Regions from separate parts of the Lysinibacillus sp. NPDC094403 genome, predicted to be linked through region 2. Evidence: riboswitches for the same ligand, from Rfam matches in the RefSeq annotation. Region 2 holds a riboswitch; the other holds the start of a gene.

Region 1 (11,091 bases), on a different contig from region 2:
TCTTGTTCCATTGAAGAAATATCCCTCATCTCCTGCTGAGCCAGCTCCTAATTAGTGCATTTATGAGTATTACCATAAATACACTTAAGGATATTTTCCCCATGGTTTTAAAAAATATTCATTTTAAAATGCTTTCCAGAATAATTTACCTATGAAATTTCCATACTATATCAAGATAGATTTATCCAATCATCTTCTTTAAATTTGCCATTTCAATAGCAGACATTGCCGCATCATAGCCTTTATTTCCTGACTTAGTCCCAGCTCGCTCAATTGCTTGTTCAATATTTTCAGTAGTAACAATGCCAAAAATAACAGGTACATTTGTAGTTAGTGACACATTTGCAATTCCTTTAGCTGATTCATTACATACATAATCATAATGTGTTGTTGAGCCACGAATCACTGTACCTAATCCAATAATTGCATCATATTTCTTTGTTTCAGCTAACTGTTTCGCGATGAATGGAACTTCAAATGCACCAGGAACCCACGCTACATCAATAGAGTTCTCATCCACACCATGACGCTTTAAACCATCTAATGCACCATCTAATAATTTGCTTGTAATAAATTCGTTGAAACGACCAACTACTACTGCTATTTTTAAATCCGTACCAATTAATTGTGCTTCAAATGTTTTAACCATTTTGAATCTCTCCTCTATTATTTAGTCTAATCATCATAACGTGGGGTTGATTTCCGTTCCGACTGGGCGCTTTTATCGCTGCCGCTTCGCTTTCGCGCAGAGCAAAGCTTCCTGGGGGCGTCGGGGCTTGCGCGAAAGCGTAGTGCAACGAAGCGACAGCAACAGCACCGATGTCGGTCACAAAGGCGTTATCACAGGACGTGATGGTTTTAGCCTTCGTTCCCCAATTGCTAATCCTCAAGGAGTCGCCCAGTCTCCACTCCAATCAACTTATATACATAAAGTACGTTTTAACAAATGTCATTCCAAATTTTTGTTGATGATCCTTTATATTGTCTGTGTGTTTTCTTCCATTATTTGTTGACGACGATATGTTGCCAATGCTTCAATTGAAATCATTTTTAAATGATGATGCGCTGCATATTTAATGAGGTCATTAAAGCGTAGCATTTCGCCATTGTCTCCCATAATTTCACAAATAATGCCCGCAGGAATACTATGACAAAGCTTTGCCAAATCAATTGTAGCTTCTGTATGTCCTCTACGTTCTAATACACCATTTTCCTTTGCTATTAGTGGGAATACATGGCCTGGTCTACGAAAATCCGCAGCTTTTGCCTGTGGCTCTATCATTTTTTGTATAGTCATTGCCCGTTCAAAGGCGCTAATTCCAGTTGTTGTGTCTACATGATCTATACTAACGGTAAATGCCGTCTGATGATTATCTGTATTAATACTAACCATTGGCTTTAATGCTAGTTTTTGTGCTAGCTGCTGTGAAATCGGCGTACAAATAAGACCTCTTCCATAGGTCGCCATAAAGTTAATCGTTTCTGGGGTCATAAATTCCGCAAGTGCGAGTAAGTCCCCTTCGTTTTCTCGGTCCTCGTCATCTACTACAATAATCATCTTACCTTGTTTTAAATCCTCTATTGCTTCTTCGATTGAATGTAGCAATATCTCCACCTCCTGTTCGTAAATTTTGGTTAAAAGCCGTTTTGTGCTAAGAAGTCTCTTGTAACAGTCGGTGGTTCCTGTCCATGCTTAAGTTGATGCAAAATGTATTTTCCAACTAAATCTGTTTCTACATTGACGTGATCACCAATTTTCTTCTTACCTAAAATGGTTTCCTTGTAAGTGTGGGGTATCAGGGATACTGTGACACCGTTTTTCTCGACATGAAAGAGTGTTAAACTCGTTCCGTCAATGGTGATGGAGCCCTTTGGTATACAGTAGCTCGTTAACTCCGTTGATAGTTCAATATCAATATAGACTGCATTTGCTAATGGCCGCTTGCGCAATATTTTCCCTACTCCGTCTACATGTCCGGATACAAAATGACCTCCGAAACGTCCATTAGCTGACATAGCGCGCTCTAAATTTACAGGATCTCCAACTGCGAGCTGCTGTAAATTTGTTGCTCTCACTGTTTCAGGCATGACATCCATCGTTAGCTCTTGTTCATTAAAATGTATCACTGTTAAACAAACACCGTTGACCGCTATACTGTCCCCGAGCTTTACATCCTCTACCATTTTCTTTGAAAGTACGGTAATTTCCATACTTTTTCTATCGCTTTGCATGGTTTTTATGGTGCCAATATCCTCAACAATTCCTGTAAACATTTTTTCACCTACTTTCATTTACTTCTAATTTCTGTTCAAACAAAAAACCCCTTAGATTAAAGGGGTTTGGGAGTTCATTTACATAAGACGTCAACAAATAAACCTCATGGATACAAAATTTTTCCATAGGCTGTCATCTCATCGTTCTTCTCCCATCCAGACTGTCACTGTCGGTTTTGGATTTGCACCAAATCAGCTTGCGCTCACGGACTTTGAATTTCTTCATCACCGCCGATTGGGAATTTCACCCTACCCCGAAGAACTATTGCTATTCAATTTTTTAGCCAAATAAAACAAAAACTACTTCCCAACTAAACGATGGGAAGTAGTTAACATAAAAGCATACTCAAACAAACCTTATAAACTCAAGCGAATTTAAAAAGCTCACACTTCTACCCTTCTCCCATCCAGACTATAACTGTCGGTTTTGGATTTGCACCAAATCAGCTTGCGCTCACGGACTTTGAATTTCTTCATCACCGCCGATTGGGAATTTCACCCTACCCTGAAGGATATTTTTATTTAGCTATTTCTTACGATAACACTATTTCATTTTATTATCCAGATAATTCTTTTTTAAAATTTTTTCTCTAATTCATTTCGCATTCGCAAGTTTGTGCTGTCGTTACGTTTGCACATTCGCTACATAAAACCAGCCACCACCTTTGGTCATTACTAAAGACCAAAGGCGTGGCTGTTCCAAAGACAATAAAATTACACAGTTAAACTACCGTCAACAGAGACAACAGCACCAGCCATGAAGCTTGCTTTATCTGAAGCTAAGAATAGAACCGCTTCTGCTACTTCTTCTGGTTCACCATGGCGTCCCATACGAACACGTGACATTTCTTCTGGTACGTATCCTGTTTTTTTAAGTGTCTCTCCAACACTTTGAAATAATGGTGTAACGATACCACCTGGACACACAGCATTAATACGTATACCTTTATTTGCATACTCGATCGCAACGCCTTTCGTTAAACCAATTACTGCATGCTTACTTGCGGAATATACAGCGATACTGTGTTCCGGACGAATACCTGCCGATGAAGCAGTATTAATAATCGACCCTTTACCCTGCTTTTCCATTACTGGAATAACATATTTCATTCCTAGAAAAATACCTTTTACATTGATATCCATAAGACGATCGTATTCTTCCAATTCAACCGTTGTAAATGGTGCAAATTTTTGAATAATGCCAGCGTTATTGAAGAAAACATCGATACGGCCATATGTGTTTACAGCTTGCTGTACATAATTCTGAACATCCTCTACTTTGGAAACATCCGCTTTAACGAAAATCCCCTCACCGCCATTTTGTTGAATTAGTTTAAGTGTCTCTTCTCCAGTTTTCTCGTTAAAATCAACTAACACGACTTTATAGCCATTTTCAGCAAATTTAAGACTAGTTGCTCTACCAATTCCACTACCTGATCCTGTAATAACTGCAATTCTATTTTTATTTGTCATATTATTTTCCTCTTTTCGCTTTTATATTTTATTACGTAATCGTCCTCTTTGCCTTTCCACGCTCATGGCCCTTAGTTTAATTTCATTTTCATGTAATCGTCATAATTACCGTTAAAGATACTCATGCCAGTTGGAGAAAGCTCCACCATTTTGTATGCTAGCTTATTAAGAAAATATCGATCATGTGAAATAAAGAAAAGTGTTCCCTCATAATTCAAAAGAGCCTGTTCTAATACTTCTTTACTAAATAAATCAAGGTGATTAGTTGGCTCGTCCATAATAAGCACGTTTGCTTTTTGCATTACGAGTTTCGATAAAGCTACTCGTGCCCTCTCACCTCCACTGAGGGTAGATATCCTTTTAAAGACATCTTCATCAGTAAATAAGAAATTCCCTAAAACAGTACGAACTCTCGCTTCTTCAATGTGTGGGAACATACTCCAGACCTCATGTAAAATGGTGTTATTTGGGTGTAAGTTCGATTGCTCTTGATCGTAGTAACCTACCGTCACACCGTTACCCCAAGTGATAACGCCACTATCTGGACTAATCTCCTTTAACAGCGTCTTTATTAATGTTGATTTTCCAACACCATTCGGACCAATTAATGCAACCTTATCACCACGCTGTAGCTGAAAATTAATATTTTCTAATAGCGGTTGTTGCCCATAATCTACCTTAAAGAAAACCGATAAATCTCGTACCTTTAGCACTTCCTTATGAGAGTTTTTTTCCATTAAAAATCCCATCTGTGGTTGTTTTAAATCCTTTATAGGTTTCTCAATTCGTTCTATTCTCTCAAGCTGTTTTCTTTTGTTTTTTGCACTTTTAGAAGAAGTAGCCATAGTAATATTGCGTTGTATATAGTCTTCCATTTTCGAAATTTTTTGCTGTTGCAGGACATATTTTTTTTCAATCAAGTTGCGAGTTTTTTCTTTACTTTCTACATATTTGGAGTAATTCCCAACATATTTCCTGACTTCTGCTCGCTCTATCTCATAAATACCGTTAACAAGTGCATCTAAAAAATATCGATCATGCGATATGAGAATAATGGAACCTTGGTATGAGTGTAAATACGCTTCAAGCCAATTTAATGTTGTTAAGTCCAAATGATTCGTCGGTTCATCTAACATAAGTAAATCTGGCTGTTCCAATAAAATTTTCGCTAATGCAAGTCGAGTTCTTTGTCCACCACTTAGCTGATGAATAGGGGTATTTTTTGATGTACTCCCAAAGCCCATTCCATTAAGAATACTGTTAATTTTAGCTTCCATTTCATAGCCACCATGCTGCATAAACCACTCTGATTTTATTGCATATCGATCCATAATTTTTTCAAATTTTTCAGGATTGTCTATTAACGTCGGTTCGCTCATCTTCTTTTCAAGCTCTCGAAGTTCTTTTTCAACCTCAAGAAGGTCAGGTAACGCTTCTAACATTTCTGCCCAAATTGTATTGTCTAGCTTCAACCCACTGTCTTGACGCAAATAACCAATTTTAATACCTTTTCCGATGTAGAGCTCTCCATTATCATAAGGAAGGTCTCCCGCAATTATCTTTAGTAATGTTGATTTACCAGCACCATTAACACCAATGAGGCCAATTTTATCTCCTCGCTCAATTTTCATCGTTATATTTGAGAGAACTGGATCTCCCAAATAACTTTTACTAATTCCATTTAATTGAAGTATCATTTATTTAATCTCCTTATAGGTTTTGACCATCTCTTTTGCAAAGCTAAAACGCTTAACAGATGAATGGACATATAAGGTTACACATCTCTTTTCACTCCTATCAATTATCCCTCGGCATAATTGCATCCGGAATCGGCTTTGTGCTTAGGCCTGCAAGATGCAGGTCAGTTAGCCGTTATCGCATGGATGCGATGATTTTAGGCTAACATCCTTTATTAACTCCTTTCCGATTCCGTGACATCCGCCGGAGGCTTTAACTTCTTTCATCAGGTGTTTGGACACCTGATGAAAGAAGTTAAAACACAAAAAAAGACGCCGAAAGAACGGCGCCTTAAAAGTGCGAAAAAAACCCTACAAACAAGGGAAAGATTTCTTATGACTCACAATTGAACATAAAAAAGCGCCGTACAGAACCGGCGCCACAATACGTAATTATATTTATACAAGTTCATCAAAAATTAACGACTACAATTGTTAAAATAAGAAGGCAAAAGCTTCCGGAATCTGTTTCCGATATGAAATTTGCTTAAAAAAGGGCTGACTACTCCCTTTGACAGCAAATCTCCCACCAAGCATGTAAGATTTTACCTCTTTTTCTGCTAAGCCTTTTGCGAATACAGTTTCCATCACTTTTACCTCCTTTCGAATTTAGTATCTATTAATCTATCACAAAACGTTAAAGAATACAAATCCCTTAATTGCCTAAGTTTCCGTCATTATACCCCCATTCACATGAAGTACCTGACCAGTAACTTAGGATGAGACATCAGATACTAATTATATATAGGTAGGTGGTGCAAGCTCAAATGGCTGCCCCGCTCGTTTCATTGGCGTCTCTGAGGCAACTGTTTTGACATATTCCGCTGGATAACTAGAGACAGTTAATGGCGTTTAAATCGGTTCTGAGGCAACTGCGTTCACACGGATTCCCTTATAATTGCAATGATAATGACCTAGTAAATGAAATAATAGCTTCCTTTTGTATAGGAATAATCAACCAGTAACTGTGCACCGGCATAGGCTGTCTCATATATGATTTAATGAATAAACTTACATCAATGAATAACAATAATTTAATTATGCTATAACTAACTTAGTACGCTAAAAGCCATATTAACCTCGAATATATAATTAAGGAACTTCTATTCAATTAGCACGTTAAATTATAATGGCACTTTTTTAATCTTATTGACATTAAAAAATCATAGTGATATCGTGAGTCATTGTTCGTGTCAACTCAAACAATGACCGCAACGAATATGATTAGATTCCCTTCTCACATTGGAGGTTTTTTATTGCAAAACATCTTGAAAAAAAAATCTTTTAATAAAATTATATTTTATACCTTTATGGCAATTTGCTTTATCGCTTCTGTTTTTTTCGTTTATCACAATGAAGCATTTTATGATCGTCCAATTGCTGAAGTTATAAAAACGGAGTTAAAAGAATCAAACCCTGTAACGGATATGTATGAAAATGATGATCATTTATATACTCAGCTTATTACAGCTGTATTAAAAAATGGTGAAGAAAAAGGGAAGCTTATTCATTTTACAAATGAATATTCAGCATCTGGTGCCTTCGACCAGGAGTACCATGTTGGGAATAAATTATTTGTTTCCATTAAAGCAAATACGGACAAAAATGGAGATTTGACGGGAACTATTTTAGACGTTAAACGTGATCAGTTCGTCTTGATAGTAGCGTGGATTTTTATTTTTGCTTTGCTGATTGTTGGTAAAAGGCAAGGGTTATTTTCAATCATCAGTTTAGTTGTTAATTCGCTTGTATTATCCTTTGCTTTGGATTTATATGTGCATTCCAATATAAATTTGATATTTATCAGTGGGGTATGTGTTCTTTTATTTACGGTCATTTCCTTAATTCTCATTAACGGCTTGAATGAGAAAACATATGCAGCTATAGTTGCAACGCTTTTAGGAACTTTTATTTCATTATTGATTAGCGCTTTAGTTCTGTGGATTACATCCGAGAATGGGCTTCGATATGAAGAAATGCAATTTTTAACACGACCTTATCGAGTGATTTTTATGGCTGGGTTATTTATTGGGGCATTAGGGGCTGTAATGGATGTCTCCATCACAATGGCTTCTTCTATGTTCGCATTATTTGAGCAAAACCAAGATATTTCTGACCAAGCTTTAAGAACTTCTGGAATGGATATCGGGAAAGACGTTATGGGAACGATTACAAGTATTTTGTTCTTTGTGTATATTTCTGGTTCAATTCCTATGTTAATTTTATATTTGAAAAACTCTTATCCATTAGGACAAACACTGTCCTTGAACCTTTCGTTAGAATTAGCTCGGGCCCTAGCAGGTGGAATCGGTGTTGTCTTAACGATTCCGATCAGTCTATATACTTCTATTTTTTTCATTAATCGAAAGAGGGCAAAATAATGAATGTATTAGTATGGTTAACTGCCATTTTATTCATATTGATGATCGTTATTGGTGGAAAAAAAGGAGTACGATCTTTTCTATCTTTATTTTTTAACTTCGGAGTACTCTTTATAACTATCTTTTTAATGACCAATCCGAAGAATAGTCCGATTTTATTAACGCTCGTTGCCTGTACCGTTATAAGTTGGATTAGCTTATTTTTTATTAATGAATTGAGCAGTAAAACGATGACTGCTTTCATTTCTACGATGGTTACAATTGTCATTTTATTACTATTCATTGTTTTTGTAACGGACAAATCAATGATTAGAGGATTTGGAGCAGAATCCACAGAAGAAATTAGCATATTTTCACTTTATATTGGGGTCAATTTTGTGCAAATTGGAGCTTCCGTTATTATTATGAGTACGATTGGTGCAATTTTGGATGTTGCCATTTCCATTGCTACTTCCATGCATGAGATTCTTCACCATAACCCATTAATTAGCAGAAAAAAATTATTCACATCAGGTTTAAGCATTGGAAAGGACATTTTAGGTACAGATACTAATACATTATTTTACGCTTTCTTTGGTGGATATTTAAGCTTGCTCATATGGTTTAAAGATTTATCTTATTCAATTGGCGAAATTATAAATTCTAAAGTATTTGTCACTGAAATTATTATGATTTGTTGCGCAGGCATCGGAATCGCACTTATCATTCCTATTACTTCCTCAGTAAATGCATATTATTTAACAAAAAAACGAGAAAAAACAGAAAATGCTTCATAATAGTCGTACCTGTCCCCCAGCTCAAACAACGGATGACAGGTACTTTTTTGTCCATTCAATATGATTTATTTAATGAAGTCTTTTATTGCTCTTATTGAATTTCACGTATCATGCTCCCACTTTAGCTGAAAAAATAATTCCTCATTGTAAAAAAAAATGCTCATCTAGAGTTATTTGTAATACGCTGTTTCATATCCTGTATAATCATGTCATTAATTTAAGAATAGGCAGTAACATTTTCAAGAAAAAAACGTCTTTACAATTAGATTATAAAGGAGAAAATTTGTAATGAAATATATCATCTTTGATTTTGATGGAACATTGGCAGATTCTACGGCAGTGTTTGCATCGGCTTGGAATACCATAGCACAAAAATACAAATTTAAAGGAATAGAGTTAAAAGAAATTGAATCATTGAAAAAATTATCGATAGCGGAACGAAGTAAATTATTCGACTTTCCTATGTATAAATTGCCTATGATTTTACCACAGTTTTATCGCTTGTACCGTCAGTCATTAAATGATGTTCATCTTTATGATGGTATTAAAGAAGTCCTAATGGAAATTGATAAAAGGGGCTATAAAATCCTTATCATTTCCTCCAATTCACAGGAGAACATTTTAGAATTTCTAAAAATGAACGGTATTCATTGTGTATCAAATGTTCTTTGTTCAAACCGTATTTTCGGAAAGGATAAGGTGATAAAGAAATTTTTAAAGGACTCAAGTATTACACCATCAGATGTTTTATACATTGGTGATGAACAAAGAGATATCGTAGCCTGCAAAAAAGCGGGAGTGCCTATTGTTTGGGTCAGCTGGGGATATGACGCTATTGAAGTTGTACAACAAGAGGAACCCGAGTACAAAGTTGCTACACCGCAAGAAATTTTAAATATCATATAAATAAAGAGGATAATAGCGATTAAATTGCTATTATCCTTTTTAGAATGTTAGGCTTTTACCTCGCTAATATGCATTAATTTTTCTGCTGTGCTGTTAATTCCTTTATATGTATCAGTTAATTCCTGCATACTCACAGAAAATTGCTGGGTAAACGCTGTAATTTGATTTGCTGATTTATTGACTTGATCAATAGATTGTTTAATGCTTTCTAATTGATTTGTAATGCTATTGGCACTTTCATTACTACTTTGAGACATTTTCTGTATTTCAGATGCTACTACAGCAAAGCCCCGTCCATGCTCACCTGAGCGAGCAGCCTCAATGGAAGCATTTAATCCAAGAATTTTAGATTTCATAGCTAAATCTTTTACTAAATTAACAATCGTATTGATTTGTTGAATATCTCCAGTCATTGATTCCGAAAAGTTGGATAGTTCCTCTAAGCGATTTGATACATCTACACTTGCTACTGCTAACTCTTCATTCGTTGCGGTCATTTCTTCAACAGAACTAGAAAGCTCTGTCGCTAATAAACGCATACCATCCATTTTTTCATTCGAAATAACGGCACTTAACACACCAACTACTTTCCCGCCATCAAAAATAGGTTGTGCTGAGGCAATATACGCCATTCCAAAATCCTCAGAACCTCGCTCTTCCCTAATAAACTTTCCCAAGCTAAGAGCATTTTCAGTTGTTGTTCCACGATACTTCACTACAGGATCACCAACTTTAATCTTTAAGTCCACTTGTTTACCTGGCTTATAGGCAATGACTTTCTCAGTATCAGCAACTATAATACAAGCATCTTCTGGATATGTTACTTGGTAAAAATCAATAGAATCTATTGCTGCCTGTAGTTTCGGATGCATTATTCTCCCCCTTACTCATAACATAATTATACTGAAATACCTCAATTTAACTATAGCATGACACCTAAAAAAAGACACCATTGGCATTAGTGTCTTCGGGAAAAATACTATGGCTTTTTCAAGATTTCTACATATTTTTCTGCTGTCCTTATCTCAACTGTAAGAGCATTTTTACTATAGGTAGCTTTAATTAAAAATGGTACGTCAGTTGTATTTTGAAATCTAAAATCTAAGCCACCATAGGAAACTGTAGCGTCTCTTCCTTTTGGAACATACCCAACATCTAAGGAATGGTGATGACGTTCTACAAATTTTACTGGTATTTGATCGATTGCGTTAAACAAGGTTGAGGACGTTTGACAAACACCTCCCCCAATGCCCATCACAACCTTTTTATTGATGATTTCTGGCGCAGGCTGAAAACCGTTTACTTCATCCCTTGGTCCAACAACTGTATTGAAGGAAAAATAATCTCCACTTCCAACGATAACATTATTGATTGCCTTTGCAGAAAGTTCTATATTTTTATTTCTTCCTACATCATGGGTATTGAAGTAAGTTGTATAGGATGCAACAACTACGTTTTCTAAAGAAGGAATATCTTCAAAATAATACCTGCTTTCTGTAATATAAAGAGGCATCTCCACTTTACCACCGGTCGCTGATACTTCTA
Region 2 (11,091 bases):
ACTGGTGAAATGACGGAGGAAAATATTGCATCGTACATGGAATTAGTGAAGCCAGAATAAGGAGAAAATGACTATGGAAAACATCATTTGTGCTTGTGGTCATAGTAACCCATACGGCACGAAGCTTTGTGAGAAATGTGGTCGTCCTTTAACAGAGGAAGGTAAACAAACAAAAGTTGTTGATATGCGCTACGACGGAACGGCGATTCGTTCAAAAACGTATAATAAAACAGTCATCGATAAAATTTGGAATTTCTTCTCGAATGTAAAAGTGGGGATTGCCCTCATTATTATAACGTTGGTCGCAGCGTCAATTGGAACAATACTACCGCAAGCGATTTATGTTAATGCCCCGGAACCTAGTAAAGCAGAGTATTATGAGAAAGTGTATGGTGTGTTGGGCAAACTCTATAATAATTTAGGACTTTCTCATTTGTATAACACTTGGTGGTTCCAAATTTTAGTGGGTATGCTTGCGGTATCTATTATTGTTGCGAGTTTAGACCGTGGTTTACCATTGCATAAGTCTCTAAAAAATCAACGAGTTAAACGTCATGAAAGTTTTATGAAGCGTCAACGTATCGTTGCGGAAGGACAAGTGTCAAACCCTGATGAAACGCTAGATAAAGTTGAGCAAAAAATGACTGAATTAAAATATCATGTTCGTCGTGATGGAAGTGCACTTCTAGCAGAGCGCGGTCGTTTTGCTCGGTACGGCCCATACATAAATCATGTCGGTCTCATTATCTTTTTAGCAGGTGTTATGTTGCGCTTATTACCTGGTTTTTATGTGGATGAGACGATTTGGATACGTGAAGGTGAGACACGAGCTATACCAGGTATGGACGGCTATTTTATTAAAAATAATAAATTTATTTTGGAAACCCATGGTAATAAGCCTCAGGACGAGCAAATGAACCAAGGTGTAAATGCTATGGCGAAAAATTATCAAACAGACGTCACATTATACAAACAACCTGAGGGAGCCCTTCCTGGAGATTTAGACAATCTTGAAAAATTAAGAGATTACTCTATTCGTGTTAATCATCCGTTAAAAGAAAACGGTTTTGCGCTGTATCAAATGAATTATCGTCTTAACGAATTGAGGCAGATGAATTTTAACTTGGTGAATAAAACAACCGACGAATCACAAGGTCAAATTGAAATTGATTTAACGAATCCTAAAAAAGAATATGATTTAGGAAATGGTTCCTCAGTACAGATTCTTGTTTATACACCAGATTTTGCTGGCTTTGATAATGGTGAACCACAGACAAAATCATCGATACCAAATAATCCAGCATTTTTATTTAAAATGACAACACCAGAAACTCCAAAAGGTGAAGTAAGCTTTGTAGAAATTAGGAAGCCACCACTTGAACCACTTGGTGAAAACAAATATAGAATGAAATTCGCAGGAGCAGAGATGCGTAATTCATCAAACTTTACAATTCGTAAGGACAGTACGATACCAATTTTATTTGTAGGCGGTATTATTTTCATGATTGGTGTAGTAATTGGCTCGTATTGGAACCACCGACGTTTATGGTTACAGGTGGAGCCGGATGGTCAAGTGTTGATGGCAGCCCATGTGAATAAAAATATGTTCAGTATGAAAAAGGATTTAGATGCAGTCACTACTTTTGCTGGTCTACCACCATATATAGATCAGGTAGATAAGCCTGAAGATGACAAGAAATCCACTAAGCGAGGCACTAAAGAAAAGGAAGGTGACAACACATTATGAGTTTGATTGACATAAGTGGAAACCTATTATTTGTAGCATTCATTGCCTACCTAGTTGCAACTTTATTATTTGGTGGTTCGATAAAGCAATCGAATGCAACAGGCAAAAATACCGAAAAATGGGGCAAGGCTGCAATTGTTGTAACAATTATCGGTCTACTTGCGCAGCTTGGTTATTTTATTACTCGTTGGATTTATTCAGGCCATGCACCAGTTAGTAATATGTTTGAATTTACGACTGCGTTCGGTATGTTCGTTGTTGGGGCATTCATTTTAATTTATTTTATTTATCGCGTGACTGCTCTAGGCTTAATAGCATTACCTGTGGCGATATTAATAATTGCTTATGCGGCGATGTTCCCGACCGAGGTTAGCCCTTTAGTGCCGTCTTTACAAAGTTACTGGTTAACAATTCACGTTATTACAGCTGCTTTAGGTCAATCAATTTTAGCAATTAGTGCAGTAGCAGGACTAATTTATTTATTAAAAGTAGTTGATTTAAAGAAGCCTTCTAAACAACGTTTCTGGTTAGAAGCGGTAATGTTCTTCCTTGTGGTAGTCGTTGGTTTCGTGGTTGCTACATCAGTTTTTAAAATGATGGATTACGATTCAACATATACTTATGCTGATAAAGAGGGTAATGAACGTCAAATTACCTACCAAATGCCGCCACTATTTGGTATGAATGAATATAAGGCAGTGGAAGAACATGGCATGTCTCCGTTAGTAGAAATGCCTGCACTCATTAATGCGAAGAAATTAACAACAGTTGTGTGGTCATTATTAGTAGGATCTGTTTTATACTTATTAATTCGATTAATTGCACGACGTCGAATTAGTGCGATTTTCCAACCTTTTGTCAAAAGAGTGAATTTACAATTAGTGGATGAAATTGGTTATCGTTCAGTGATAATTGGCTTCCCAGTATTTACGTTAGGGGCTTTAATCTTTGCAATGATTTGGGCACAACTTGCGTGGAGTCGTTTCTGGGGATGGGATCCAAAGGAAGTGTGGGCACTTATTACATGGTTATTCTATGCTGCATTCCTTCACTTACGTTTATCAAAAGGCTGGGAAGGTGAAAAATCTGCATGGTTAGCATTAATTGGTTTCGGAATTATTTTATTTAACTTAATTGCTGTTAATTTGATCCTTGCAGGTTTACACTCATACGCTTCAGCGTAGACTAATTAACTTCTTTCAGCAATTGTTTCCCACCTTTATTGGTGGTGAGCTGAATGCGAATTTAAGTTACTTTTCAGCGGATGTCCAAACACCTGCTGAGATTTATAGCACATATGAGATTTTTACGTCGCTAGTATTAGAAAGAAAAGCCTTCTTGCTGTGGCAAGAAGGCTTTCTTTTCTTTTCAATATGTACTGTACCATGTACAATAGAGGGTAGAGAAAGATTAGAAGAGAGGGATCGTTAAAGTGTCAGAAAATATTTCAGTATTAGTAGTAGATGACGAGGATCGTATTCGACGCTTATTAAAAATGTATTTAGAGCGAGAAGGGTACCTTGTTGACGAAGCAGAAAACGGTGAACAAGCGATCGAAAAATCTTTAGAAAAAGAGTATCACTGTATTTTACTAGACATTATGATGCCTGAAAAAGATGGGCTTGAAGTATGTGCGGAAATCCGTGAACGAGCAGCAACACCGATTATTTTATTAACTGCAAAAGGCGAGGAAGCGAATCGTGTACAAGGCTTTGAGCTTGGAGCAGATGATTATATTGTAAAACCATTTAGTCCTCGTGAGGTTGTGTTACGTGTGAAGGCTATATTACGTCGTTCACAAGCCTTCTCACCTTCGACAAATGCTTCTTCTTCAAAAGATTTAGTTGTATTTCAACATTTAATGATCGATCATGATGCTCACCGTGTAACAGCAGAGGGGATCGAAGTAAATTTAACGCCTAAAGAGTATGAATTGCTTTATTTCCTAGCGAAATCACCAGACAAAGTATTTGACCGTGAACAATTACTAAAAGAAGTTTGGCATTATGATTTCTTTGGCGATTTACGTACAGTTGACACACATGTAAAACGTTTACGTGAAAAGCTCAATCGTGTCTCTGAAAACGCAGCGAAGATGATCGTTACTGTATGGGGCGTTGGCTACAAATTTGAGGTTGTCAATGAATAGAATATGGAATAGTGTTGTCGGGAAGCTATGGGTAACCATATTGCTTCTCGTTTCATTTGTATTATTTGTTTTCACGGTTTTAATGCTTGAGTTTCTTCAGAATTACCATATGCAGCAAGCAGAAAGCTCTTTGCGTCAAACAGCAGCAACCGTTGCAAGTATAGTAGATGATAAAAAAACAGCAGAGTCGACGTCGGAATTATTAAAAGATATTTTACCCGAAAGTACGAATGCGCTAATTGCTATTAACCATGACAGAGTTTCTTTTGCTTTGCAGGAAGGTGTAAATAAAAAAGAAATCCAGAATATGATTTTAGCCAATAAATCGTTCCAAGAAGTTTTTCAATCAGATAAACCGATTATTAAGGAAATGCTGATGCCATCTTCTACAGACGAAGAAAAAATGGAATCGTATGTTGTGCTAGGTTTCCCGCTAAATGTGGAAAATACAGTGCACGGGGCTGTTTTTATTTATCAAAGTCCAGATGCACTGCATAAAACATCGAAAGAGACGACAAAAGTTGTCTTTTTATCTGCCTTCATTGCCTTCGTACTAACGACATTTTTTGCGTTTTTCCTTTCATCGCGTATTACGTCACCATTACGTAAAATGCGTGAGTTGGCATTTGAAATTTCTAAAGGGAATTTTGAAGCGAAGATGCCGACTACGCAAAATGATGAAATCGGCCAGCTTGCTGTTGCTTTTAATCAAATGGGACGTCAATTGAAACACAATCTAGAAGTGATCAATCAAGAAAATGAACAGCTTTCAAATATTTTAACATCCATGACAGACGCAGTTATTACGTTTAATCGTGATCGTACAATATTATTAAGTAATCCGCCAGCGGACCGTTTAATGCAAAAATGGTTTGTCAATAAAGGTTCACAAAGTGCGAAGCCAATTCCGCCAGAGCTTTATCATATGCTCGATCATGTACTGATGTTTGAGGATAAGCTTGAAGAAGAAATTGAGATGGATGGAAGTTACTATACGTTTACGATTAGCCCTCTTTATAGTGAGGAATCGATACGTGGAGCGGTTGCAGTTATTCGTGATATGACTGAGCAGCATCGCTTAGAAAAACTACGTTCAGACTTTATTGCCAATGTGTCACATGAGCTGCGAACGCCGATATCGATGCTCCAAGGTTATTCAGAGGCCCTAATGGATGATGATTTTATTCAGGATCAAGAAGAACGTAATGAGATTACAAAAATTATTTATGATGAATCGAAGCGTATGGGACGTCTCGTAACAGATTTATTAGACCTTGCGCGTATGGAATCGGGGCATATGACGCTTTACAAGGATGAACTCCCAATTAATTCAACATTTGAACGTATTACTCAAAAATTTGCACAGGTTGCAAAAGAGAAGCACGTTCGTCTGATATTTGACAGTGAATTTAATGACGAAGCTACGATTAGTATAGATGAGGATCGGATTGAACAAGTATTAACGAATTTAGTTGATAATGCTCTCCGTCATACTGATGAAGGGTCTGTAACAGTGAAGGTTGAGAAGGAGCCAACCTTTGCCAAAATATCTGTCCAAGATACAGGGCATGGTATTCCACAAGAGGACTTACCATATGTCTTTGAACGTTTCTATAAAGCAGATAAGGCACGTACTCGTTCTAAAGGCGGAACTGGCCTAGGTTTAGCTATTGCTAGAAATATTGTCAAGGCACATTCAGGCAATATTATGGTAGATAGTGTACTGAAAGAGGGGACTACCTTCACGTTTTATTTACCGTTCGATTAATATCATTGCTATTAAAATGGTATTAATTGGCTGTAACTTCTGAGAACATTTAGACGACAAATATAATAGAACGGGGGTGGAGTGCTTTGAATGACTCCGTGTTCCATCGGTTATACGATGCATATCATCAAGACGTGTTCCAGTTTCTTATTTATTTAGTAAAAAACCGTACACTTGCTGAGGATTTAGCGCACGAGGTTTATGTTCGCGTATTACGCTCATATGATCAGTTCGCAGGAAATAGTAGCGAAAAGACATGGCTTTTTGCTATTGCAAAAAATGTCGCTATTGATCATTTTAGAAAGCAGGCTGTACGTCAAAAACATTCACTTGATTTTTTTGACTGGGAAACGGAACAGCTACATTCAACCACACCATCACCGGAAGACATGTTGCAGGCCAGTGATGAATTTATGCAAGTACAATCAGCACTTGAACATTGTACAGGTGACCAAAAAATGGTCATTATTATGCGCTACTTCCAAGATTTATCGATTGCAGAAACAGCGCAAATACTAGATTGGACAGAAGCGAAGGTAAAAACCACTCAGCATCGTGCCATTAAATTTTTAAGGCAACAGCTACAACAGGTTAGAGAACAGGAGGCGAAACGGCAGTGACACATAATCAATTTGATGATGACCAATTTGAACATGTATTGAATAATGCCCCTAAGCTTTCTGACCGCCGTTCGAAAGAGGAAATATTAAATCGATTATTGGCAGATGCTCGTTTGCAGGATAATGTCCATCTTCAAGAAGCTATACAACAACCATTAGATGATGAAATAACATCGCAAGAGCAACAAAAAAGTACCTACACAGCGATACTAGAGAAGAAAGTTCGTAAATGGCCAATCTTTATGAGTGTTGCAGCTGTTTTCGCTTTAACAGTACTTACAGGCTCCATGTTCATGAAAAACAATGATGCGAAGATGGATCAGGCCAATGCTCCTGAAACTTCTCAATATTCAACAATACAGGATAATCGTGCAGCAAAAAGCTCTATCAACCATGATAATCTTATGGAGTCCAATATAGTAGCAGAACATAAACGGATCATGTCTCTACGATCATCCGTTTATGAGGAAGATTTAACAGATGCAGTGGTGTTCCGTATTGGTTTGGCAAATCGTGATAAGGAAAGTGTACCGATGACATATATCATTCCAAATGAACGAGTTGCTACTGATTTTGGGAAGAAAAAGCCTACAACATTACAAATGTATGAAAAGTATGCGCCGCAAATTGATGAGAAAGCTAATGGTTTTACTAACTATCATCCGTATCAAGGCGAATTGAAGGAGAAGGGTGATAAACTAGTTCATGTATTGCCAAAGAAAAATGACTATGATGTCGCTTCTGCAGATACTGGCGAATATTTAGGAACTTTACAGGATACATTCTCAGACTCAGAGTATAAAGATATTGAGTTTGAAAATCCAGATGGTACAGCATATGAGTTATCCAAGAAAGAAGAGCCTAGTAAGATTATGGAATTAACAAACTCAAATCATTTTAATTATTATTTATATAAAGATGATAATGGGTCTGAATATTTATCACCCGATTCCCGTAAAACTTTTCCCACTGTAACAGAAGCTCTTACCGTTATGCGAACTAAAAATGATGATGTATACGTTCCAGTCGTACCGGAAAATATAACATACACTGTGAAAGAGGTAGCAGAAGGCGTTATTGTTACTTTTGATGAGCCGCTTGATTTATCGACAATGGATGCTGTTCGAGCAACTCAAATGATTGAAGCTATGATGCTTACTGCTGCAAGCTTTGATAAACAAATACGTCTAGACAATGTTGTACAGGAGAGCTGGGAGGGATTTGATTTTAAAAATTTCTTGCCAAAGCCTGTGGGAGCCAATAAACGATATATGCCATAAATAGCATGACGCTAATCTTCAACAAATGGATGAACAGAAATTAATAAGTAAATTTTTTGAGCATTCTCGCCGCTGTATGTGCGTGAATGCTCTTGTCAGTTTAATGACGGGCAGAGTAATCAGTGGGAGATGAAGAAAAGGCTATTAGCGAGAATCTGTAAAACATACAAGTTTAATCGGGATTTTTTAAGCAAAGCTATTTACTTTTCCTTAATAATTCTTTATAGTAAGGCTATGAAACAAAAAAATATTGATTCATCTTCGGGGCAGGGTGAAAATCCCGACCGGCGGTAATAGAGTTGTAAATCGCTAATATTTCATTTTAGAGACATTAGCTCGAATGATTTACTAAATACTCTTCAGCCCGCGACCTGTGCAAATTACTTTTTGCATGGCTGACTTGGTGCAATTCCAAGGCCGACAGTTAAAGTCTGGATGGGAGAAGATGGAGGTACGATCGTCATTCATTGTTATGAATTTAGCTATGTATGAGCGTTTTTTTTGATGTGGATTCACACATCGCATGCTCAAAAATAGTTAATTAATGGCGTTTTTTAATCATGCCTATTCTCCCTTATGCTTTTTTGCATAAGGGTTTTTTCATGATAATAATTGATTAGGTCGTAACCTTTCTTCTTGCGAGATTGAATCAGCAAAGAGGAGAGAGTTTACTATGAAGAAAAATGTTAAACTTCAATCGTTTATTACGATTGGCATGCTGAGCAGTATTTCGTTTTTATTAATGCTTTTTAATTTCCCTATTCCGCCATTCCCAGCGTTTTTGGAAGTGGACTTCAGTGATATGCCAGCATTACTTGCAGCGATCACAATGGGGCCGGTAGCCGGTATTTTAGTAGAATTATTTAAAAATGTGTTAGACTGGATTTTCTCAGGTACGCCAACAGGAGTACCGGTAGGACATATTGCGAACTTTGTAACAGGTATTTTATTTATTCTACCAGTAAGCTTTGTTTTTAATCGCTTCAAAACAGTTAAAGGTCTTATCGGAGGATTAGCTACTGGAACAATCATAATGGCAGTAGGAATGAGCATTCTTAACTATGCGGTATTTTTACCTATGTACACTTACTTTTTAGGTATGGAGCCTGTTGTAGGTGATTCACTATATAAAATGATCGTGGCTGGTATCTTGCCATTTAACATTGTGAAAGGTATTTTAATAACTGTCATCATGGCATTACTATTCACAACAATGCGTAAATGGATTATTAATCAGCGTTCTATGTATTTACAAAATAATTGAAATGAAACCTCGAGCTGTTAAGTGCTCGAGGTTTTTTTATATGAAACGGATAGGCTAGACGAGTAGAACTAGTAAAGGATAGGATTTGAGTCAAAGTGAAGGAAAGAACCGTAAAGCGAAAGATAGAAGAGCCAGAGCGACGGAAAGAAAGGTCGGGACGACGGATAGAAGAGCCAGAGCGACGGAAAGAAAGGTCAGAGCGACGGAAGAACCGGCAGAGCGACGGAAAGAAAGGTCAAAGCGACGGATAGAACCGGCAGAGTGACGGATAGAACTTTCAGAGCGACGGAAAGAATCTGCAAAGTGAGGGATAGAATGGTCAGATCGACGGAAAGAAATGCCGAAATGCCGAATAGGATAATCAAAGTGATCGATAGAATTAATCTAGTCGAGCTTAGTATTTTAATGTAGAATAAGGAAGAGTTTAGTATGTTAGAGGAGTTTGAAGAGATGAGCGAAAAAAAGAGTGAGTGGTCTAGTAAACTAGGCTTTATTTTAGCATCGGCAGGAGCTGCGATCGGGCTAGGGGCAATTTGGAAGCTCCCGTATGTTACTGGACAAAGTGGTGGGGGAGCGTTTTTCCTTATTTTTGTCTTATTTACATTGTTGATTGGTTTACCGATGCTATTATCAGAATATGTTTTAGGTCGCGGTACACAGTCTGAGGCTGTGACTGCCTATAAAAAAATTGCGCCTACGAAAACAGGCTGGGCTTGGGTTGGACGTATGGGCGTGCTCGGTTGTTTTTTATTATTAACTTTTTACAGTGTTGTAGGAGGTTGGATTTTTATATATAGTGGCCTTGGTGTGACTGGGGCTGTTATTGATCCTGGTAATGATCCTAGTGAACTATTTGGAAAGATTGTGGGAACACCTTGGATTACATTACTAGGATTGGGGTTATTTACGCTAGTGAATGTACTAGTCATTTCACTTGGTGTGCAAAATGGTATAGAGAAGGCAAGTAAGTGGATGATGCCTTTATTATTCATTATGTTTATTGTGCTTGTTGTGCGAGCCTTAACATTAGATGGGGCAATGGAGGGAGTTAAATTCTTCTTGTGGCCTGATTTTTCCAATATAACTGGGAAATCTATATTAGAAGCGTTAGGGCAGTCCTTCTTTGGCTTAGCGGTTGGATTTTCTTGTCTTGTGACGTATAGCTCTTATTTAAAGAAGGATGTAAGCTTACCGAATTCTGCAGGATCCGTTGTTATTCTTACTGTGCTTGTATCGTTTTTGGCAGGATTAGCAATTTTCCCTGTTGTATTTGCTTTTAATTTAGAACCAGCATCTGGACCGGGCTTATTATTTATGGTTCTTCCAACAGCATTTAGTCAAATGCCATTTGGTGAAGTATTCTTAGCGATGTTTTTATTATTATTTTTATTTGCAACGCTAACTTCTTCCTTTAGTTTATATGAAATTATTGTAGCTGCATTTATTGAGAAGGGGCGTATGTCTCGTTCTACATTGACAATGCTACTAGGTGTAGTAGTCTTTATTGCCGCAATCCCAGCAGCGCTTTCATCAAGCACGTTAGCGGACGTATCGATCTTTGGGAAAACAATTTTTGATGCAACTGATTTTTTAGTTTCTAATTTAATGCTTCCGTTGGGCAACTTATTGATTGCGATCTTTATTGCGCATGTAGTTGATAAAGAATTTGTGAAGAAGGAATTGTTAATAGGAAGTCATATGGGGCAGGGGTTCTATTCAACATACCGTCTATTGATGTTAATAGTAGTACCTGTTGTGATTATCGTTGTGTTAGTGAATATGCTTTTACAATATTAAAAAGAGTAGGTTGTGTTCCGTTTTACGGGAATGCAACCTACTTTTTTATCTTCATTCAGTAGCACGCTCCCACCTCTGAAGGTAGTGAGATGAACACTGATGTGATTCCTTTTCATTAGGTGTAGCAATTTATCTGTGCGAAAGCGAAGCGACAGCTATAATTACGTAAGGTAAAATGGAATGATGGGGGCAACAATAGCATTAATATTCGCTAAGCGATAGTTCGCCTAACCAGCCTTCTTTAATGATCTGTCTTGCTTGCTCTTCGCTTTTAGTCATAGGGAATACTTTATCGACTTGCGAAATAGCGAACAAGTTGCGAATAAAATCATCGACGACAATAATGGCGATTTTCTTTTCTTTTACAGATACTTTCTTTGCGAAATTGACGATCATGCCAAAGCCAGTACTATCAATGTTTGTAACTTTTTGCGTATCGATAATGTATCCAAGCTTTGTTTCCAAG

The links. Region 2 has a riboswitch for FMN ahead of ACQKMV_RS03980 (ECF transporter S component). Riboswitches for the same ligand answer to the same signal wherever they lie in the genome.
Region 1: another riboswitch for FMN. It lies ahead of ribE (riboflavin synthase); the one in region 2 lies ahead of ACQKMV_RS03980 (ECF transporter S component).

The regions. Positions count from the first base shown of each region.
Region 1 covers NZ_JBNNTL010000004.1:76,640-87,730, forward strand. Annotated here, with positions in the region: gene ACQKMV_RS08855 (spore germination protein) at 1-11, opposite strand, end outside; gene ribH (6,7-dimethyl-8-ribityllumazine synthase) at 182-649, opposite strand; partial or broken gene ribB (3,4-dihydroxy-2-butanone-4-phosphate synthase) at 1,013-1,606, opposite strand; gene ribE (riboflavin synthase) at 1,636-2,274, opposite strand; FMN riboswitch at 2,415-2,540, opposite strand; FMN riboswitch at 2,666-2,791, opposite strand; gene ACQKMV_RS08875 (SDR family NAD(P)-dependent oxidoreductase) at 2,989-3,747, opposite strand; gene abc-f (ribosomal protection-like ABC-F family protein) at 3,819-5,444, opposite strand; gene ACQKMV_RS08885 (hypothetical protein) at 5,919-6,071, opposite strand; partial or broken gene ACQKMV_RS08890 (SDR family oxidoreductase) at 6,198-6,469, opposite strand; gene ACQKMV_RS08895 (YibE/F family protein) at 6,794-7,864, shown strand; gene ACQKMV_RS08900 (YibE/F family protein) at 7,864-8,640, shown strand; gene ACQKMV_RS08905 (HAD hydrolase-like protein) at 8,929-9,546, shown strand; gene ACQKMV_RS08910 (methyl-accepting chemotaxis protein) at 9,594-10,418, opposite strand; gene ACQKMV_RS08915 (VanW family protein) at 10,526-11,091, opposite strand, start outside.
Region 2 covers NZ_JBNNTL010000001.1:860,900-871,990, forward strand. Annotated here, with positions in the region: gene resA (thiol-disulfide oxidoreductase ResA) at 1-60, shown strand, start outside; gene resB (cytochrome c biogenesis protein ResB) at 74-1,747, shown strand; gene ccsB (c-type cytochrome biogenesis protein CcsB) at 1,744-2,931, shown strand; gene ACQKMV_RS03960 (response regulator transcription factor) at 3,180-3,896, shown strand; gene ACQKMV_RS03965 (ATP-binding protein) at 3,889-5,664, shown strand; gene sigX (RNA polymerase sigma factor SigX) at 5,751-6,284, shown strand; gene ACQKMV_RS03975 (RNA polymerase subunit sigma) at 6,281-7,564, shown strand; FMN riboswitch at 7,818-8,015, shown strand; gene ACQKMV_RS03980 (ECF transporter S component) at 8,238-8,828, shown strand; gene ACQKMV_RS03985 (sodium-dependent transporter) at 9,258-10,625, shown strand; gene ACQKMV_RS03990 (STAS domain-containing protein) at 10,827-11,091, opposite strand, start outside.